4 regions of the Guptibacillus sedimenti genome follow, and region 2 is predicted to be linked to each of the others. Evidence: riboswitches for the same ligand, from Rfam matches in the RefSeq annotation. Region 2 holds a riboswitch; each other region holds the start of a gene.
The links. Region 2 has a riboswitch for cyclic di-GMP ahead of PQ578_RS18315 (amidase). Riboswitches for the same ligand answer to the same signal wherever they lie in the genome.
Positions count from the first base shown of each region.

Region 1: another riboswitch for cyclic di-GMP. It lies ahead of PQ578_RS01210 (anti-repressor SinI family protein); the one in region 2 lies ahead of PQ578_RS18315 (amidase).
Region 3: another riboswitch for cyclic di-GMP. It lies ahead of PQ578_RS09755 (HD-GYP domain-containing protein); the one in region 2 lies ahead of PQ578_RS18315 (amidase).
Region 4: another riboswitch for cyclic di-GMP. It lies ahead of PQ578_RS16270 (anti-repressor SinI family protein); the one in region 2 lies ahead of PQ578_RS18315 (amidase).

Region 1 covers NZ_JAQQWV010000001.1:225,585-229,819, reverse strand. Annotated here, with positions in the region: gene PQ578_RS01220 (SDR family oxidoreductase) at 28-795, opposite strand; gene PQ578_RS01215 (hypothetical protein) at 884-1,177, opposite strand; cyclic di-GMP riboswitch class I at 1,404-1,501, shown strand; gene PQ578_RS01210 (anti-repressor SinI family protein) at 1,524-1,643, shown strand; gene PQ578_RS01205 (helix-turn-helix domain-containing protein) at 1,756-2,091, shown strand; gene PQ578_RS01200 (hypothetical protein) at 2,212-2,475, opposite strand; gene PQ578_RS01195 (anti-repressor SinI family protein) at 2,488-2,610, opposite strand; gene PQ578_RS01190 (helix-turn-helix domain-containing protein) at 2,920-3,261, shown strand; gene PQ578_RS01185 (hypothetical protein) at 3,297-3,470, opposite strand; gene fabZ (3-hydroxyacyl-ACP dehydratase FabZ) at 3,702-4,124, opposite strand; gene PQ578_RS01175 (DNA-directed RNA polymerase subunit beta) at 4,143-4,235, opposite strand, start outside.
Region 2 covers NZ_JAQQWV010000005.1:70,700-74,934, reverse strand. Annotated here, with positions in the region: gene PQ578_RS18320 (HelD family protein) at 41-2,146, shown strand; cyclic di-GMP riboswitch class I at 2,278-2,364, shown strand; gene PQ578_RS18315 (amidase) at 2,403-3,305, shown strand; gene PQ578_RS18310 (YwbE family protein) at 3,353-3,544, opposite strand; gene ytzI (YtzI protein) at 3,522-3,695, opposite strand; gene PQ578_RS18300 (lmo0954 family membrane protein) at 3,891-4,223, shown strand.
Region 3 covers NZ_JAQQWV010000002.1:281,467-285,701, forward strand. Annotated here, with positions in the region: gene PQ578_RS09745 (aldo/keto reductase) at 97-939, opposite strand; gene sda (sporulation histidine kinase inhibitor Sda) at 1,111-1,278, opposite strand; gene PQ578_RS09755 (HD-GYP domain-containing protein) at 1,336-1,974, opposite strand; cyclic di-GMP riboswitch class II at 1,986-2,068, opposite strand; gene PQ578_RS22415 (M23 family metallopeptidase) at 2,378-2,662, shown strand; gene PQ578_RS09765 (GerAB/ArcD/ProY family transporter) at 2,678-3,784, opposite strand; gene PQ578_RS09770 (STM3941 family protein) at 3,963-4,235, shown strand, end outside.
Region 4 covers NZ_JAQQWV010000003.1:373,910-378,144, forward strand. Annotated here, with positions in the region: gene PQ578_RS16265 (glycine--tRNA ligase) at 1-1,292, opposite strand, end outside; gene PQ578_RS16270 (anti-repressor SinI family protein) at 1,622-1,774, opposite strand; cyclic di-GMP riboswitch class I at 1,799-1,887, opposite strand; gene PQ578_RS16275 (hypothetical protein) at 2,172-2,402, shown strand; gene PQ578_RS16280 (thioredoxin family protein) at 2,435-2,755, opposite strand; gene egtB (ergothioneine biosynthesis protein EgtB) at 2,915-4,201, opposite strand.

The DNA of each region.
Region 1 (4,235 bases), on a different contig from region 2:
AACCTGACTCACGGCCAGGTTTTTAGTTTATAACAGCGATTCTGCTCCATCAACAAACATCGCTGTGCCTGTAACATGACTGGATGCTTCAGAAGCTAAAAAGTAAACCACATCCGCTACTTGTTCTGGAGAGCCTGGCTTTTGCTCAAGAGGATGACTTCCTTCAGGATATTCGACCGGGATTTCGATGTCTTCCACACTTTCTTTTTTATCGGTATTCTGATCAATGTTTGTTTCAATCGCACCAGGACAAATCGCGTTAACGCGAATGCGATACTGAGCCAGTTCAAGCGCAGCCATTTTCATAAAAGCCACTTGTCCTGCTTTGGACGTACTGTAGGCCGACATGCCAAAGTTTGAAAAAGTGCGATTGCCATTAATGGAGCTTGTAATAATTATGCTACCTCCGTTTTCTTTCATATAAGGAATCGTGTGCTTGACCATTAAAAACGTACTTCGCAAGTTTGTTTCAATCGTTTGATCCCACTCCTCTACCTTCATTTCTTCAATTGGATTGAGCGTTCCGTTAATCCCGGCATTATTAAAAAGAATATCAACGCGTCCCCATTCGCTCACAACTTGCTTTAATCCGTATGTAACCCGTTCTTCGTCGGAAACGTCCACATCAAGTACGAATGCTTCACCTCCGTCATTAATAATTTCTTCCTTCACTTGTTCTGCCCGACTTTCTTTTAAATCAAATAAACAAACGCGAATCCCTTCTTTCGCCATTCGCTTAGCTGTCGCTTCTCCAATGCCAGAACCTCCACCTGTAATCACTGCCACCTTGTTCATGTTCATAACCTCCTTTTTTCTGCCTATTCCCGCTGCTACATTTTTTTAGACCGTTTTTTGAAAATAAAAAGAGACCTGCATAGGCCTCTTATTGCTGATCTTCCGTTTCATCATTCGGCTGTTTCTCGGCGTCGTCCATATCGCCTTCCTCCATATTGCCATCTTCATCTTGATCGCCTTCTTGTTTCCCATTCTGATTCATCGTGTCGTCATCTTCTTCATCAATTGTTCCATCGTCTTCATTCACATTCTCTTCATCCTCAGGCGTATTCTCCTGCATTTCTGGATCTTCAACAGGACCTTCTTCTTCATTTGCATTGGAGCATGCTGCTATGTTCAATGCAAGTAAACAAGTAACTAATGATAACACCCACTTTTTCAAAATAACTCCTCCTTGTAGCCGTAATAGTGGTATTTTTGCCATCTCTTTGAAAAATATGTATCCATGAAACCACCGGCTGCAGATGAGGATAAATTAAGCTGCTTTTTTACAAAAATAGTCATAAATAATTGTTATTTTTTACAATTTTCTACACCTTTCGTAGGTTAAATGTCCTATGATGAAAGTAGTTATTTTCGTTAGCATTCGTTAATCGTACAACGTATCCTCCAGAAAAGGGCAACTATTTTTGAAAAAAAGTAGACGCAAAGTAAACAGATCTAAGGAAGTTGTTATTGGAGCTTCTATGATGGCTGAACTACCTGGAATGAGTTGAAGGAGGAGTTACATGGGCGTACATACGGAGGAAAAACTTGATGAAGAATGGGTTGCACTAATCATTGAAGCGAAAGAACTTGGCATGGATATTAACGAAATTAAATCATTTCTTCATCAAAATGGAAAGTAACTCTAACGAAAGCGGCATCGCATTATGCCGCTTTCGTTCTATTTACGGAACAAAAACATACTGGTATAATTAATAATAGAAAGAATTTTGTCGAAGCATCGGAGGGATGAACGTGATCGGGGAAGAAGTTAAAAAGTATCGTTTACGCAAAGGATTATCACTTTCAGAATTAGCAGAACGCGCCAACGTCGCGAAATCGTATTTAAGTTCCATTGAACGAAATATACAATCAAATCCCTCTATTCAATTTCTAGATAAAATTTCAAATGTACTGGATGTTTCAGTCGAAGTACTTCTTCAAGGGGATGATCCCATTCATCAAAGTGAATTAGACGCTGAATGGAAGAAGTTAGTGAAAGAAGCGATGGAATCAGGTGTTAGTAAAGATCAATTCAAGGAATTTCTTGAATTTAATAAATGGCGCGCAAAGCAGGGGCCTCATCAATAAAGTGTCATGCAAGAGCCGACACCTTTTGGTAGGCTCTTATTTCATTTACAAATAAGGTCACGCTAGTACAAATCTAGAGAGTAAACCGGGGAAGCTTGATTAAATCTTATGGTCCTTTTCTTACTCATTATGAGGCGAAATGGTTTGGTTTTTAATAATTTCACTTAGTTCCTCATACATCTTTTGTTCATCCTCGATCAGTCCCTTGATGTCCTGATCTTTATTTTCGAGACTGTGAATTTTCTCTAGAATAAAAGGCAGATCACAGTTGCCTTTATATTCATCGTTAATGTAGAGCTTGGCGATTTGTTCATCAACCGCTATCACTTTGATTCTTTTCCCTAGTATATAGGATACAAACGTCCCCTCACCTAATTTAATCACCATCATTCCTCCTTACTTTTTTGAGGAATTGATTAAAAACCGCTTCACTTCCTCCTTAGACAAACCTATATTTCTTGCGATTGACATAAGGGTCACCCAATCCTGATCCAATTTTTCGTCAGTATACGTTCTCATTCCCCATCCCCCTTATCAAATTCAGCAATTACCGACACTAATAAAGAACGTTTTGTTCTTTATTTAGAATGTACATCTAATATAGTCTTATTTTGGAAGATTAAAAAGAGTGAAAATTCATTATATTAAGCTGTATTTTTGGATAAACTTGCTATTTTCTAACAAATCCTCTACTATTCTTAATTTTTCACAATTTTATCTTTCATTCTCTCTTTCATTTATAAAATCTATGACTATTGTTCTGTTTACAGAACAATGCGTTCTTGATAAAATTAACTCATTAAATAATGATAAAGTCGAGGTAAAGGGATGATCGGTGAAAAAATTAAACTTTATCGGAATCGAATGGGATTGTCTTTGACAGAATTAGCAAAGCGGGCAGGGGTAGCAAAGTCCTATCTAAGTTCCATCGAGCGAAATCAACAGGCAAATCCTTCTATTCAATTTCTTGAAAAAATCGCAGCGGAACTTAAAGTGCCGATTGAGGTATTCATTCTTGAAGAAGATTATGAGGAACCTGTACTTGATACAGAATGGAAAGAATTGATTGAAGAGGCCATGCGCTCTGGCATTACAAAAGAAGACTTTGCGGATTATTTAGAGTTTAAAAAGTGGCAATTGCATCACGGAAAAAGCGAGCCGGAAAAATAGAAACTCCTGTCCAGGATGGACAGGAGAGAAAGTTCTTATTCAGCAGAGTTCTCGGAGTTTTCGTTAGCTGCGGGCTCTTCGGTGTTACTTCCATTGTTCATAGAGTTGTTGCCGTTTTCTGAATCATTTTCACCGCTGTTACACGCTGTGATTAACATAACAGCTACTAACGAAGTTGCAATTTTGAGCATGAATTTCTTGTTATTCATTTCCAAAATTCCTCCCTGAACTCGATAAGTTTTTACCGCTATTTAACGGTTGAGTAAATCATATCAGGTCCAAAAGGGAAAATGTTGAAATTTACATAGTCTCTATGATGGTTTTACAATACGGATAAGTGCTTAACATGCCAACAATAATTCCGTTCCGGGTCTAAAAATGAATCCTCCCTTCTTGTGTCAAAATACTGACACAAGAAGGGAGGATTCGCTCTTTTATACTTACTTAAGGGCAAACATAATTTCAGCTTCAGCAGCAACTTCACCATCAACAGTGGCTGTTGCTTTTCCTTTACCAATCGGTCCTTTAATGCGGATGATTTCCACTTCAAGACGAAGCTGATCACCTGGTTTCACTTGTCTTTTAAATCGGCATTTATCAATGCCTGTAAAGAAAGCAAGCTTCCCCTGGTTTTCTTCTTTCTTAAGCATCGCCACTGCCCCTACTTGAGCAAGTGCTTCTACAATCAAAACTCCTGGCATAACCGGGTAGTCCGGAAAATGGCCATTAAAGAATTCTTCATTTGCTGTCACGTTCTTAATACCGACCGCACGTACTTCTTCTTCTACTTCAAGAATTCGATCAACAAGAAGGAAAGGGTAGCGATGCGGGATAATCTTTTTTATTTCCTGACTATCTAACATATCTTATTCTCCTATCTGTTACTCTTCTTTTTTAACAATATCACTTATCTTCACCCAGGTGCTCTTTTTAAACACATCGCCAGGGCTACCATCACCAATTACACCGTAACC
Region 2 (4,235 bases):
GTCTCAGTTAAAGGCAAATCTCAGAAGGAGGTAACTGATCTTGGATCATAAGAATCAAAGTGCCTATCGAAAAGAGAAGCAGCAACTCGATCAAATTGCTGCCGAGATTACAAAACAACAAAAAACATTGGAAGGGTATCCCCGGTATTCAGGTGATAATGTAACTGAACAGGCTCTTGAAAGCATTCGTGAGGAAAATCGTCAATCACTTGCTATCGCTGCTAAAGAACCGTATTTTGCGAGAATGGATTTTCAAGAAGATGAGAAGGCATCACGCGCCTACTACATTGGGAAGGTTGGCGTAGCAGATGGTGATTCACAGGATTCTCTAGTCATTGATTGGCGAGCGCCTCTTGCAAGTATGTTCTATGCCTTTACTGGTCCAGAAGAGGATGTTTATTATTTGTCTCCAGATGGCATGATTGAGGGGAATATCGAACTAAAAAGAAACATTGTGATTCGAGATAAAGAACTTCAGCGAGTGGTGGACACTTATGTAGAAGGAAGCGATGATTTAAGTGGATCAGATGAGTTTCTACTCTATCGCCTCAGTGAAAATAAAGACAATCGCCTTCGCGACATTGTTTCTACAATACAAGCAAAACAAAATGATATTATTCGTGCAGAACGATCGACGCCCTTAATCATTCAAGGTGCAGCAGGAAGCGGGAAAACAACTGTTGCCTTGCATCGGTTAGCTTACTTGTTGTACGAGTATCGAGATACGATACAAGCAGGAAGAATGATTATTTTTGCACCGAACCGAATGTTTCTTGACTATATTTCTGGTGTTCTTCCTGAGTTAGGGGTAGGAGGAATTCAACAATCGACTTTTACTGATTGGACATTAAGCATGATTGAGGAAAAAGTGAAATTAGATGCTACAGAAGACGACCTTCAAAAATGGTTTGCGAGGGAACGGCCAGATATGAACTTAGCTGGGGGGAGAGTGAAAGGTTCGACTCTCTTTAAAGATTGGATCGATAAAGCTCTTTTCTATTATAGCCAATCCGTGGAACCAGAAGGAGACTTCATTCCATTTGAAGGAAGTAAGCTGCCTGAAGTTAAAATTCAGCAGTGGCTAGAAGATCTCTCCGCATATCCTGTTGGACGAAAGCGTGATATGATCATGAATCGTTTTAAAGTCTGGATTAAAGATGAGGTTAAGGCAATTGAAGGGAGTCATTTACAAAAAGAGTACCGTAAAGTTGCGAATACACAGCTAAACCTATATTTTAAAAAATGGCCGAAGCAAACAGCGCTTTCTTTTTATAAGGCATTGTTTCAGGCAAATCCTCCAGAGTATGTTCCTAAAACCGAACGAACGCAACTAGTAGATGAAGGAATAATATTAGGAACATCTAAGCTATTAAAAAAGAAGAACGTATCCCCATCTGACCTTGCTCCTCTCCTCTATATTCAATTTAAGTTGAATGGTGTTCATAAAGACGATGTTTTTCAGCATATCGTGATAGATGAGGCACAGGACTTTTCTCCTTTTCAATTAGCTTTGTTGATGGAAGTGAATCGATCGCAATCATTTACGATCCTAGGCGATCTATCTCAGGGTATTCATGCCTATAAAGGGATTCATCAATGGCAGGAATTCAAAGACATCTTTCAGAAAAACGAGCTGTATATTGAACTAGAACAAAGCTATCGCTCTACATTAGAAATTATTGAATTTGCCAATGAAATTATTGCGCATGCTAACATACCTGTTCAACCTGCAGTCCCTGTATTTCGTAGTGGAGAGAGTGTTACCGTTCGTAAAATAGAGAAAGAAAGTTTATTCGACCGCTTGTTTGAAACAGCTCAGGAAATGAAAAGTCGAGGGATGAAAACGATTGCCATTGTTGGAAGAACTGAAGAAGAATGTGATCAGTTGTATCAAAAGTTTGCTAACGAGAAAGATGTCAATCTTCTTACAAAAGAAGATCGCTCATATGAAGGCGACATTTCCATAGTACCGATCTATCTAACGAAGGGTTTAGAATTCGATGGGGTTATCATAGCAAATGCGAATAAAGGAAATTACGGATCCAATGTGGAAGATGCAAAACTTTTATATGTGGGTTGTACGCGAGCATTGCACGAGCTCAAATTGTTTTATACAGAGGTTCCTTCAAAGCTGTTACCAAGTTAATCAAACGTTTGTTTAAGAAATAAGAGGCGGCATTCTTGAAGAATTAGATGCACAGTATGATTTAATATACGATAAAATTTAGCTAAACTCTCACGATCTCTCTACCGATAATAAAAGTAGTTGGAAGATAAAACTGAAAAAGGCAAACCTATTGAAAGGTAGGGACGCAAAGTTATGGGCCTGCCCGCATTAATGCGAATGGCTGCCAGACTGCCAGGGGTTGAGCTCTTGGTTCAGAAAAAAGGAGAGCACACATGTGAGGAATTTATCTGTTGCTAGCGTTATTCTCTTTTTTATACTGGCCTATGTTGTACAGTCAGTTGCACTGCCTGAAGGGAAAGCCGAGGCGAGCGAAATGGATCAAGCTCTTGCTACATGGATTTGGAATACAAGGGATATTGAAACAAAACCAGTAGAAGTTCTTCAATTTATGGAAGAGAAACAAGTAAGTGACGCCTACTTACAAATCAACCGCTCAATCGCACAATCTTCCTATCGCTCATTTATTGAAAAAGCGACAGCTAAAGGGATACGTGTTCATGCGCTTGATGGAGCGCCAAACTGGGCAACCATTAAAGGAGCTACGTATCAAAGTAACTTATTTAACTGGCTAGAAGCGTATCAAGCGAATGCAGCAGAGTACCAGAAATTTAGTGGTGTTCATCTTGATATTGAGCCTTATCTCCATTCAGGATGGACGAATAATTATCAAGACACAATCGCTTTTTATCAGGATCGGTTATTAAATGCAAAAGCACGAGCGGGGAGCATGAGTATCTTGTTCGGAGTCGACACACCGTTCTGGTTTGACGAGCAATCTTATCAAAATCGTTATGGATCTGGAAATTTAGCTGAATGGATTATTCAGACAGCAGATGTAATAACATTAATGGCTTACCGAGATTGTGCAGATGGAGGCAATGGAATTATTGCGCTTGTTCGTAATGAAATCGCATTTGCTGAAGAGCATCATAAAAAAGTCTCCATCGGAGTAGAGACGGGACAAACGTCAGAAGCTTCGTATATCTCATTTTTTGAAGAAGGAGAAGCGATCATGAATGATGAGCTTCTCAAAGTAAAAACAGCTTACGAGAATTCAACGGCTTTAGATGGTTTTTCCATACATTATCTTGATAGTTGGATGGCGTTAAAACCATAGAAATGCGAAACCCCCCGGACTTTATTCCGGGGGGTTTTTTACGATTATCACAAGATGGTTTTGACTCGACCAACCTGTCCATCTTCAAGACGTACTTTAATGCCGTGTGGATGAGTTGGAGATTTTGTTAAAATATCTTTTACAATCCCTCGCGTTGTTTTCCCTGAACGCTGGTCTTGTTTCAAGACGATATCAACGGTTTTTCCAGGCGCGATATTACTTCGGTTCTGTCCGTTCATGTTTCCCCTCTTTCTCTGTCTTCCGATGCTCATCTGGCAACGGATCGACAGTATGTTTGACACTGTACCCCTTTGATACAGCCATTCCAAAAGCAGCGGCAATGACAATCGTCATAATGATTACAACGATAATGGTCGTAATAATAACCATTCCCGAACTCCTTTCCGTGCTATCTGCTTTCACTTTACCATGATTCGTTTAGTTAAGATAGAACAGGCTTTAACCTATACTTGACACTATCTATGATTTAACTAGGTCTCAGGGCTTATGCAAAGATATAGCTTTAGCTCATTATGAAAGCTTATGGCAAAAGGTAGAATAAGGATATGAAAGGAGGCGACCTTGATGAAGAAAGCAGGTTTACTATTATTAGGGATCATTGCTGCGATTGTTTTACTAGCAAACCTTGGTTCACTAGTAGGAATGATCATAAGTCTAGGTATCTTATACGTTGCAGCAAAGAAATTTCTTAAATCAGACTCAACAACTGGAAAAGTCATCTGGGGAATTATAGGGATTATCGGTTTAAGCACGGCCGTGGCAAATATGCCAGCTATCCTAGGCCTGGTAGCGGTTTATGTTCTCTATGTTATTTATAAAAAATGGGATGAGCCGGGAGAGTCAGAGGATCCATTCACTAATTTTGAAAAGCAGTGGGATGAACTTAAACGAAGCTAAAATAAAAAGGAG
Region 3 (4,235 bases), on a different contig from region 2:
TATTGAAATGAATTCGCATGTCTTTTTGTGAAGGATGAAACAAGGTTTGTTATCTAACAAAGAGGATAGCCGAGTGGCTATCCTCTTCCTATTTCTTTAAAATTCTTCGTAAGTAGCCGGATCTTGATCATTGATGCGACCATTTGGACGCGTTAATTCAGCCATCATGGCCATTTCAGTTTCATCTAATTCGAAATCGAAAATGGAGAGGTTTTCACGCTGGCGTTCTGGAGACGAAGATTTAGGGATTGGAATGGAACCTAATTGGTAGTGCCAGCGTAAAATGATTTGGGACACGGACTTGTGGTGCTGTTCTGCGATTTTTGTGATCGTTTCATTTTCTAAAATGTCATTCACCCGAGCAAGTGGGCTCCAGGATTCCGTTTTAATGTTGTTTTGTTCGTGCCATCTTCTTTGTTCTTCTTGGTTAAAGAACGGATGCAATTCGATTTGATTGATGCTTGGCTTAACGCCTGTTTCCTTTTCCAATTGTTCTAAGTGTTCAGGGAGGAAATTACATACGCCAATGGAGCGGATCAAGCCCCATTTTTTTGCATCTATTAAAGCTTGCCATGCTTCCACAAAATGACCTTGTTTCGGATTTGGCCAGTGGATGAGGTACAAATCGTAGTAATCTAAATTCGCACGATACAGTGATTCTTGAATAGCCGTTACCGCTTTTTCATATTCCTGATATCGACCTGGTAGTTTCGATGTGATGCGTAATTCGTTTCTTGGAACTGTACTGCGACGAATGGCTTCGCCAACCGTTCCTTCATTCTCATAATTATACGCGGTATCAATGAGGCGGTAGCCAACATCAATCGCACTTGTGATGCCTGTTGCACCATGATTTCCGTTTAATTTGTAAGTTCCAAATCCAATCGCAGGTAAAGTAAGGCCATCATTCAACGTGATTTCTGGAATTGATTTCTTCATCCAAACTCATTCCTTTCTGGAGTACGTTCTTTAAACTAGTACCTCGTTCTAGAAAATGTAAACTTATGTAAGCGTGATCAATTCATTTTCAAATAAAATAATTGGGAATGGTTTTATCACACCATAAAAGAGCTTACGAAAAGAGAGTAAGCTCTTTTAAGTTACGGCGACCTATCGAATCATTCTCGCTTTTTCATAACAATCTATATGGGGATCAGGAGGAGTTAGCCCCCTGCGATAAATTTCAGAAGTTAACATTTCGATAAACGCTTGATCAAGTTGAAGCTTATACGCATCACAATAGGCAATGAACAACTCCTGATTTGTGAGAAACATCATTCTGATGACCTCCCTAATTTGTTGTTGTAGCTGAAACGATAAAGGATATGCTGCTTTTCATTTTTGATGGGGTACATAATCAAAATAATGAAGCAGAATCTTTTTCCCTTTTAATCGCTTTTCCATATAGGCAACAAACAAGAAAGTGCATCGAGCATCATACAGATTTCGATCTTTCTTAAGTTCATAGATGGCGGCCTGATCTGATCGCTTTGGACGATAAGGTCGGTCCATTGTCATAGCGGAATAGCTATCAATCACACGAAGGAGATTTACGGCAAACGGCAGCTGTTCCTTCAACATATGATCAGGATATCCTGTTCCGTCACTATTTTCGTGATGATGTAAGATCAAGGAAGGCTCGAAATCAATTTCTGGATAGTCACTTAAAATCTCTATGCCAAGTTCTGGGTGTTGTTCCAGCTCGCTTTTCTCAGAAAGAGTGAGTGGTCCATTCTGTTGAAGAATCTCTTTTGAAACAAGTAGCATTCCTATGTCATGTAAAAGAACGGACTGAAGGATGATCGGTTTCAATAGGGAGTGAAGATTGTAGTGCAAACAAAAATCAATATAATAACTTGTGGATTGAACGGAGTGATGGAAGGAAGGAGGGTCGTGACGACGGAGAAGTTCCATCAATTGCAGTGATTGATAAGAAAATAAATGAGCGTGCCCGTGCAATGTACACTTTTTCATGTTCATTCTCCTTTTGAGGAGCCGGTTGCACTACTTGCTCCCTATCATTCAAGTGCCCAGGCTAAAATGATAGTTCATCGCATTCTCTTTGTTAGTGTTGTGTTCCTCTGAAATTTACGGAACTCTAATTTCTTATCTAATCAATACCATAAAAAGGCGGGTTTGTTAATAGTTTTATGCACGATTTTATACAAAAGGTTAAAGCAGCTGGTTACCTAGAAAATCAGGTCTTCTTTATAGCGACCTTTAATCCTATTGGGCAACAAAGAAATAAAACAGAAGCATTTCTTTAATTAAATATACTTTATTTCCCAATACAAAATTATCCATTTTAAAGATATGATGTTAGTGCACTCATTTGGTGAAAATCAGATGAGAAAAATACATATCGAGGAGGAGTAACATGAAGAAACTTGCAAAATTCGCAACCATTTCATTTGTCTCAGTTGGATTGTTAGCTGGAGCAGCACAGGTAGGTACCCCTACAGTTGAAGCTAAAGGGCCTGTAGTCAATGCACCAGCTGGATGTTTTGGACCGGTTTATTATACGGTGAAGTATGGTGACACTCTATCAGAGATTGCCTCTAAATATGGTTTAACAACGAACTACCTTGCTTCACTGAACAATATTTCAAACCCGAATCAAATCTACGTTGGGCAAAGATTAAAAGCTTATAACTGTAATTAGATCGTGAAACAGAGCTTACTGAGGTTTATCCTTAAGCTCTGTTTTTCTTATTGTGCTAATGATTAACAAAAGTAGTGGAAGTCCAAATACAAAAAAATAACTTGCAGTGGCATGAAAGTTTGATAGGGTTTCAATGGTGAACATGTCATGAGGAACAAGTGAAATTGTCAGTATGAGAAAGGTTGTTATGATAATTGGCCACGTTGCTCTCTTACGTTTCGTAAGCGTCTTGATCCCCTCAGAAGAAATGTACAAATACGATCCAAACGAGGTTAAGACGGATACGGTCCAAATCGATAGAAATAGCAGATCAATCCGATCAATGATAAGAAAAGAGATTCCTTTTAACATATAAACGGTTGGATCTTGAATCGTTTCAAACTGCCTTGGGCTAAAATACACGTATGTGGCAATCGTAATTAGGCAGTAAAAGCACGTCACCGCTACGTTGGAGAGCGTTAAACTAACGAGCGCTTCTTTTCCTTTGTTTTGTAAATAAGGAAAAACAAATAAAGCCATCTCAAAACCAATCATGGAAAAGAATCCTTCAGGTGTGGCTTTTAGAATCGGACGTAATCCGTGCTCCCCAATGGGTAGGATGTATCGTATATCGGATTGCCTTAAGGCGACTAGAATCATAATAATGAGAGGGATAACTAAGATCGTAACGAATTGATTGAATCGACCGAGCACTTTTACTCTTCCTAGGACAAGATAGGCACCTGAGATTGATAGGAGAGAAAGGATTACGATTGAAGGAGTTCGAGGCAGAATCCAAGTGTTAATACTTATTTGAAATAGTTGGAGCACGAGGATTGCCGTTAATCCCGCAAATAAAATGTAACCGATCGAAATCATTGTGCCGATCAATCGTCCCATGATTTTTGGTGCATACTCATAGAGCGATAAGGTAGGAAATCGTTTACTTAAAAAGTACAGAATGAAAATAACGGCTTGAAACCCTATACTAGCAAGTATAATTGCGATCCATCCATCTTTTCCAGCTGTGGAGTAGAGTGTCTGGGGTAAGGAAAGAATACCTACACCCACCTGGGTCTGGAAAATGATAAAGAGAAATTGAACTGAATTAATTTGCTTACTCGTTTTCATCTCCACTGCCATCTCCGATCGTCCCGCGGTTATTACTACTATCTCCAGCATAGTTAAAAAAATGCAATGAGAAGAAAAGGCTTTTCCCACGCTGATTTGGAAAGATTATACGATATTGAAAATAATGGATTTAAATTGGTGGAACCAGGGAATTAAATAGGGAATTTTAACTTGTAAAAGGGGAAGAGGAGTGGAAGAAACGGTGATGAAGTTCTACGAATCAAAAAGAAAATTAATCTTATTAATGGTCGGGTGCTTGTTGTTCGTAGGGGCGGGTGGGTATTTTTCATATACTTTATTTCAAGAAGGTAGCATTTTAATCGCTCTCATTATGCTACTTTGTGGTGGTTTTTTCCTGTTTATTCTCACAATGTATGCTAAAAAAGTCGCCACAGGACACCCCCATGTAACCCTAACCCCTGAGGATTTGGAACTGTATGTGCTTCCAACAGAGAAAATAAAC
Region 4 (4,235 bases), on a different contig from region 2:
TGCTGATCTTCTACAGAATCAAAATCAAACGTAATCGCGTATGGTGTACCAATTTCATCATGGCGACGGTAACGTTTACCAATTGAACCAGCTTCGTCATAATCAACCATAAAGTATTTAGATAGCTCAGCATGAACGGCACGCGCTTCTTCAGAAAGTTTTTTAGAAAGTGGGAAGACGGCTGCTTTAAATGGCGCAATCGCCGGATGGAAGTGCATCACACTTCTTGAAGTGCCATCTTCAAGCTCTTGTTCTTCATATGCTTCAATCAAAAAGGCAAGCGTCACACGATCTGCACCGAGTGAAGGCTCGATACAATATGGTACATACTTTTCACCCGTTTGCTGATCATGATAAGTAAAATCTTCATTTGAGTGTTCCATATGCTGCTTCAGATCGTAATCTGTTCTTGAAGCAACACCCCATAGCTCACCCCAGCCAAACGGGAATTTATACTCAATATCAGTTGTTGCATTACTATAATGTGAAAGCTCATCTTCCGCATGCTCACGTAATCGAATGCTATCCTCACTTACCCCAAGATTCAGCAACCAGTTTTTGCAATACTCTTTCCAATAGTCATGCCATTCTAGTTCATCACCAGGTTTACAGAAAAATTCAAGCTCCATTTGTTCAAATTCGCGAGTCCGGAACGTAAAGTTACCAGGTGTGATTTCGTTTCGGAAGCTCTTTCCTATTTGCGCAATACCAAAAGGTACTTTTTTACGCATCGAACGTTGTACATTTTTAAAGTTAACAAAAATCCCCTGCGCCGTTTCCGGTCGAAGGTAAATTTCATTTGTGCTTGATTTCGTTACACCCTGATGTGTTTTAAACATTAAATCAAACTGTCGTATTTCTGTAAAGTCTTCACTACCACATTCGGGACATGTAATGTTGTTGTTTTTAATAAGTCGTTCCATTTCTTCAAATGAAAGGCCGTCAGCAATCATTTCATCTTCTTCTGTTGATAGAGCGTCTTCAATTAACTTGTCAGCACGGTGTCTTGTTTTACAACTTTTGCAATCAATTAAAGGATCATTAAAGTTACCTAGGTGACCAGAAGCTTCCCAAGTTTTTGGGTTCATCAATATGGCAGCATCTAGGCCACTATTGTATGGCGATTCTTGAACAAATTTCTTCCACCATGCTCCTTTAATATTGTTTTTTAATTCTACGCCAAGCGGACCATAGTCCCACGTATTTGCGAGTCCTCCGTAAATATCAGACCCTGGAAAAATAAATCCTCTGTGCTTTGATACAGATACGATCTGTTCCATAGAAATTGTCATGTTATTCTCTCCTTTTTTCAATCAATATAAAAAGCTCTCGCTCCATGGACAATAAATGTCCAGGGACGAGAGCTTATGCACCCGCGGTTCCACCCTAGTTGATGCATATCATGCATCCACTTTCAGAACGTAAACTCCAGACCGCCGTTTCATCAGACCTTATTCGGGCTCGCACCATCCCCGAATCGCTTCAATGAGGTTTATCTGATTACTATTTGTCCTTCATAGTTAGTATGGTTATGTATGAGATTGATATGACATATGATACAAAAAATGTTCACCTAAAGTCAAGGATTAAGCCAGAAAAAAACGACCTTACTGGTCGCTCATCATTTATGTACATTCGTGGATGTTGGTTTTTTATCTTGTCTTAGAAATGACCTTACCTCTTCCTTTTGTAACCCAAGCTCCCGGGCAGCCCTCATTAGAATAACCCATTCTTGATCAAGTACTTTCTTAGGCTTAATCTCTGCCATGGTCATTCTTTTCTCCTCCTTATCGGGTTTCCAGGAGGACCAGCCGTCATCGTTGGTGACCCAACATTAGACCTGTGTCTTTGCGTCCCATTCTTTAGAATGGTTTGCCCTTATCTGGAGAATTAAGAAATGACATGCACCGACTATTTTCCTAGAAAACCTACATATTTTTAAAGAATTTACAAATTTACAATAGAAGTTTGCCGGTATATGTTACTAATATACCAGCTACGTAGAAAAAATTCAAAATATTTTTAAAATAATGTCGTAATCATATCATTCAACATGCATGAATCATATGATACTCCTATCAACAAATTGAATCTCTCCATCTAAATCGAGTAGCTTCTCATTTTTGCAGGTGATTGAAAAATAACTAAAAATACCCTAAAGGAAGAGTTTCATGAGACGACATCAAATCGGGACTGCTTGGAGTGGAAAACATGTTGTACTTCTCCACTGTTCACCATTCTCCAATCAAACAACTGCACTCTACAAAAGTCTTTACGCACCAACTGAGCCCCTCCATCCTTCATGTACCGAAACGCTATCGATTTATCTTAGCATCGGCTACTCAATTGCTTTCGTTCATTCACTTAACGATGGCTCAGTTGAATATGTACTTACAAAATAAGAGAAGGTTGCATATGCAACCTTCTCTTATTATTAAAACTGACTTAGATATTCTTTCACTTGATCGGGATTTTTTGTATTTGCACTATGCAAGTGACCAATTTTCTTCCCATCTTTATAAACGAGTAAGCTAGGAATACCCATTACATTATTTTCTTCTGTAATTTCAGGAAACTGTTCAATGTCAATTTGAGCCCAGGACTTATCTTGATTAACATTAATGATGTCATCAATAAAAAAATCAAGACGTTTGCAATCAGGACACCAGTTTGCTTCGTATTTTAGTATGGATACCTCTTTATCGTTAATGAAAGACTGATAAGAATCAGCCGTTTCTATTTTTTTCACATCCATCGCTCCTTCTATCTTTATCTTCAGTGACAATTATATCGAAATAATCTTCTAATGTCTGTAAGGAAGATTACGATATTTCAGCATTAAGAACTTAAAGCTTCAAGAGGTCGAATCCTATCATATCTAGAAACTCAGTAAATCAGGCTAAAATCCCCCCTGTTATTCCACGTCATCTGCAAGACGAATGCCTGTAAATTGCCAGCGTTTTTCAGGACCAAAGAAATTACGATATGTCGGACGGATATGTGTTTGCGAAGTAACGCATGATCCTCCTCGTAAAATCATTTGGCTACTCATGAATTTGGCATTATATTCACCTAATGCACCCTCAAGAGGTTTATTACCTGGATATGGCATATAAGGACTTTTCGTCCATTCCCATACATCTCCATAAGCTTTTTTAATGTTACCTTCTTCTTCTTTCACTGATGCAACCGGATGATAGTGACCATCCTCTACAAAATTACCAGCGATCGGCTGATCCCTTACTGCAACTTCCCATTCTGATTCTGAAGGTAGGCGCTTTCCTACAAAACTTGCATAGGCTTCGGCTTCGTAATAGCTAACGTGGGTAACGGGCTCTTCTTTATTAATCGGCACTAGTCCATGAAGTGTAAACACATACCACTCACCATCTTTTTCGATCCAATGCAATGGCGCTTTCCAATTTTCATTCTTCACAGTTGCCCAACCATCAGACAGCCAGTAGGCAGCCTGGTCATAGCCTCCAGCATTTATAAATTCCATGTATTCTCCGTTCGTCACAGTTCTTGTCGCTAACTTAAATGGTTCAAGCCATACCTTATGTACTGGTCGTTCATTGTCAAAAGAAAAGCCGTCATCTTCATCCATACCCGTTTCAATAAGTCCACCCTCGAATGACACCCATTCTAACGGTGTCGCTTTTGCTGTAGGTTCGTCATCAAGTGGACGGTATACAGGGTACAACGGATTAACGGAGAAATTATATTTAATATCTGTCATTAAAAGTTCTTGGTGTTGCTGTTCATGATTTAGTCCAATTTCAACGAGATCTGCAACTTGATGAAGATGTCCTTCATCGAGTTGTTGAATTAAGTTCACTATTTCTTCATTGATATCCGAACGATAGCTTCTTACTTTATCTATACTTGGTCTACTTAATAATCCCCTTGAATGACGCGGAAAGTAACTTCCAACACTTTCATAGTACGAGTTAAATAAATAGTCAAATTCTTTATGAAAAGACTCATAATTTTCTTTATACTGTTTTAAAATAAACGTTTCAAAAAACCAAGTCGTGTGGGCCATATGCCATTTGGGAGGACTTACATCGGGAATTGATTGGATAGTGAAATCCTCCGTCTCAAGCGGTTCCACTAATGTATTTGTCATTGCGCGTGTAGCCTCAAAGGAATGAAGCAATTGTTCTCGTAATTCGCTTAACTGAATCGAATGTTGTACCATATGTTCCTCCCTAGTAATTTCTATAATTTATTAA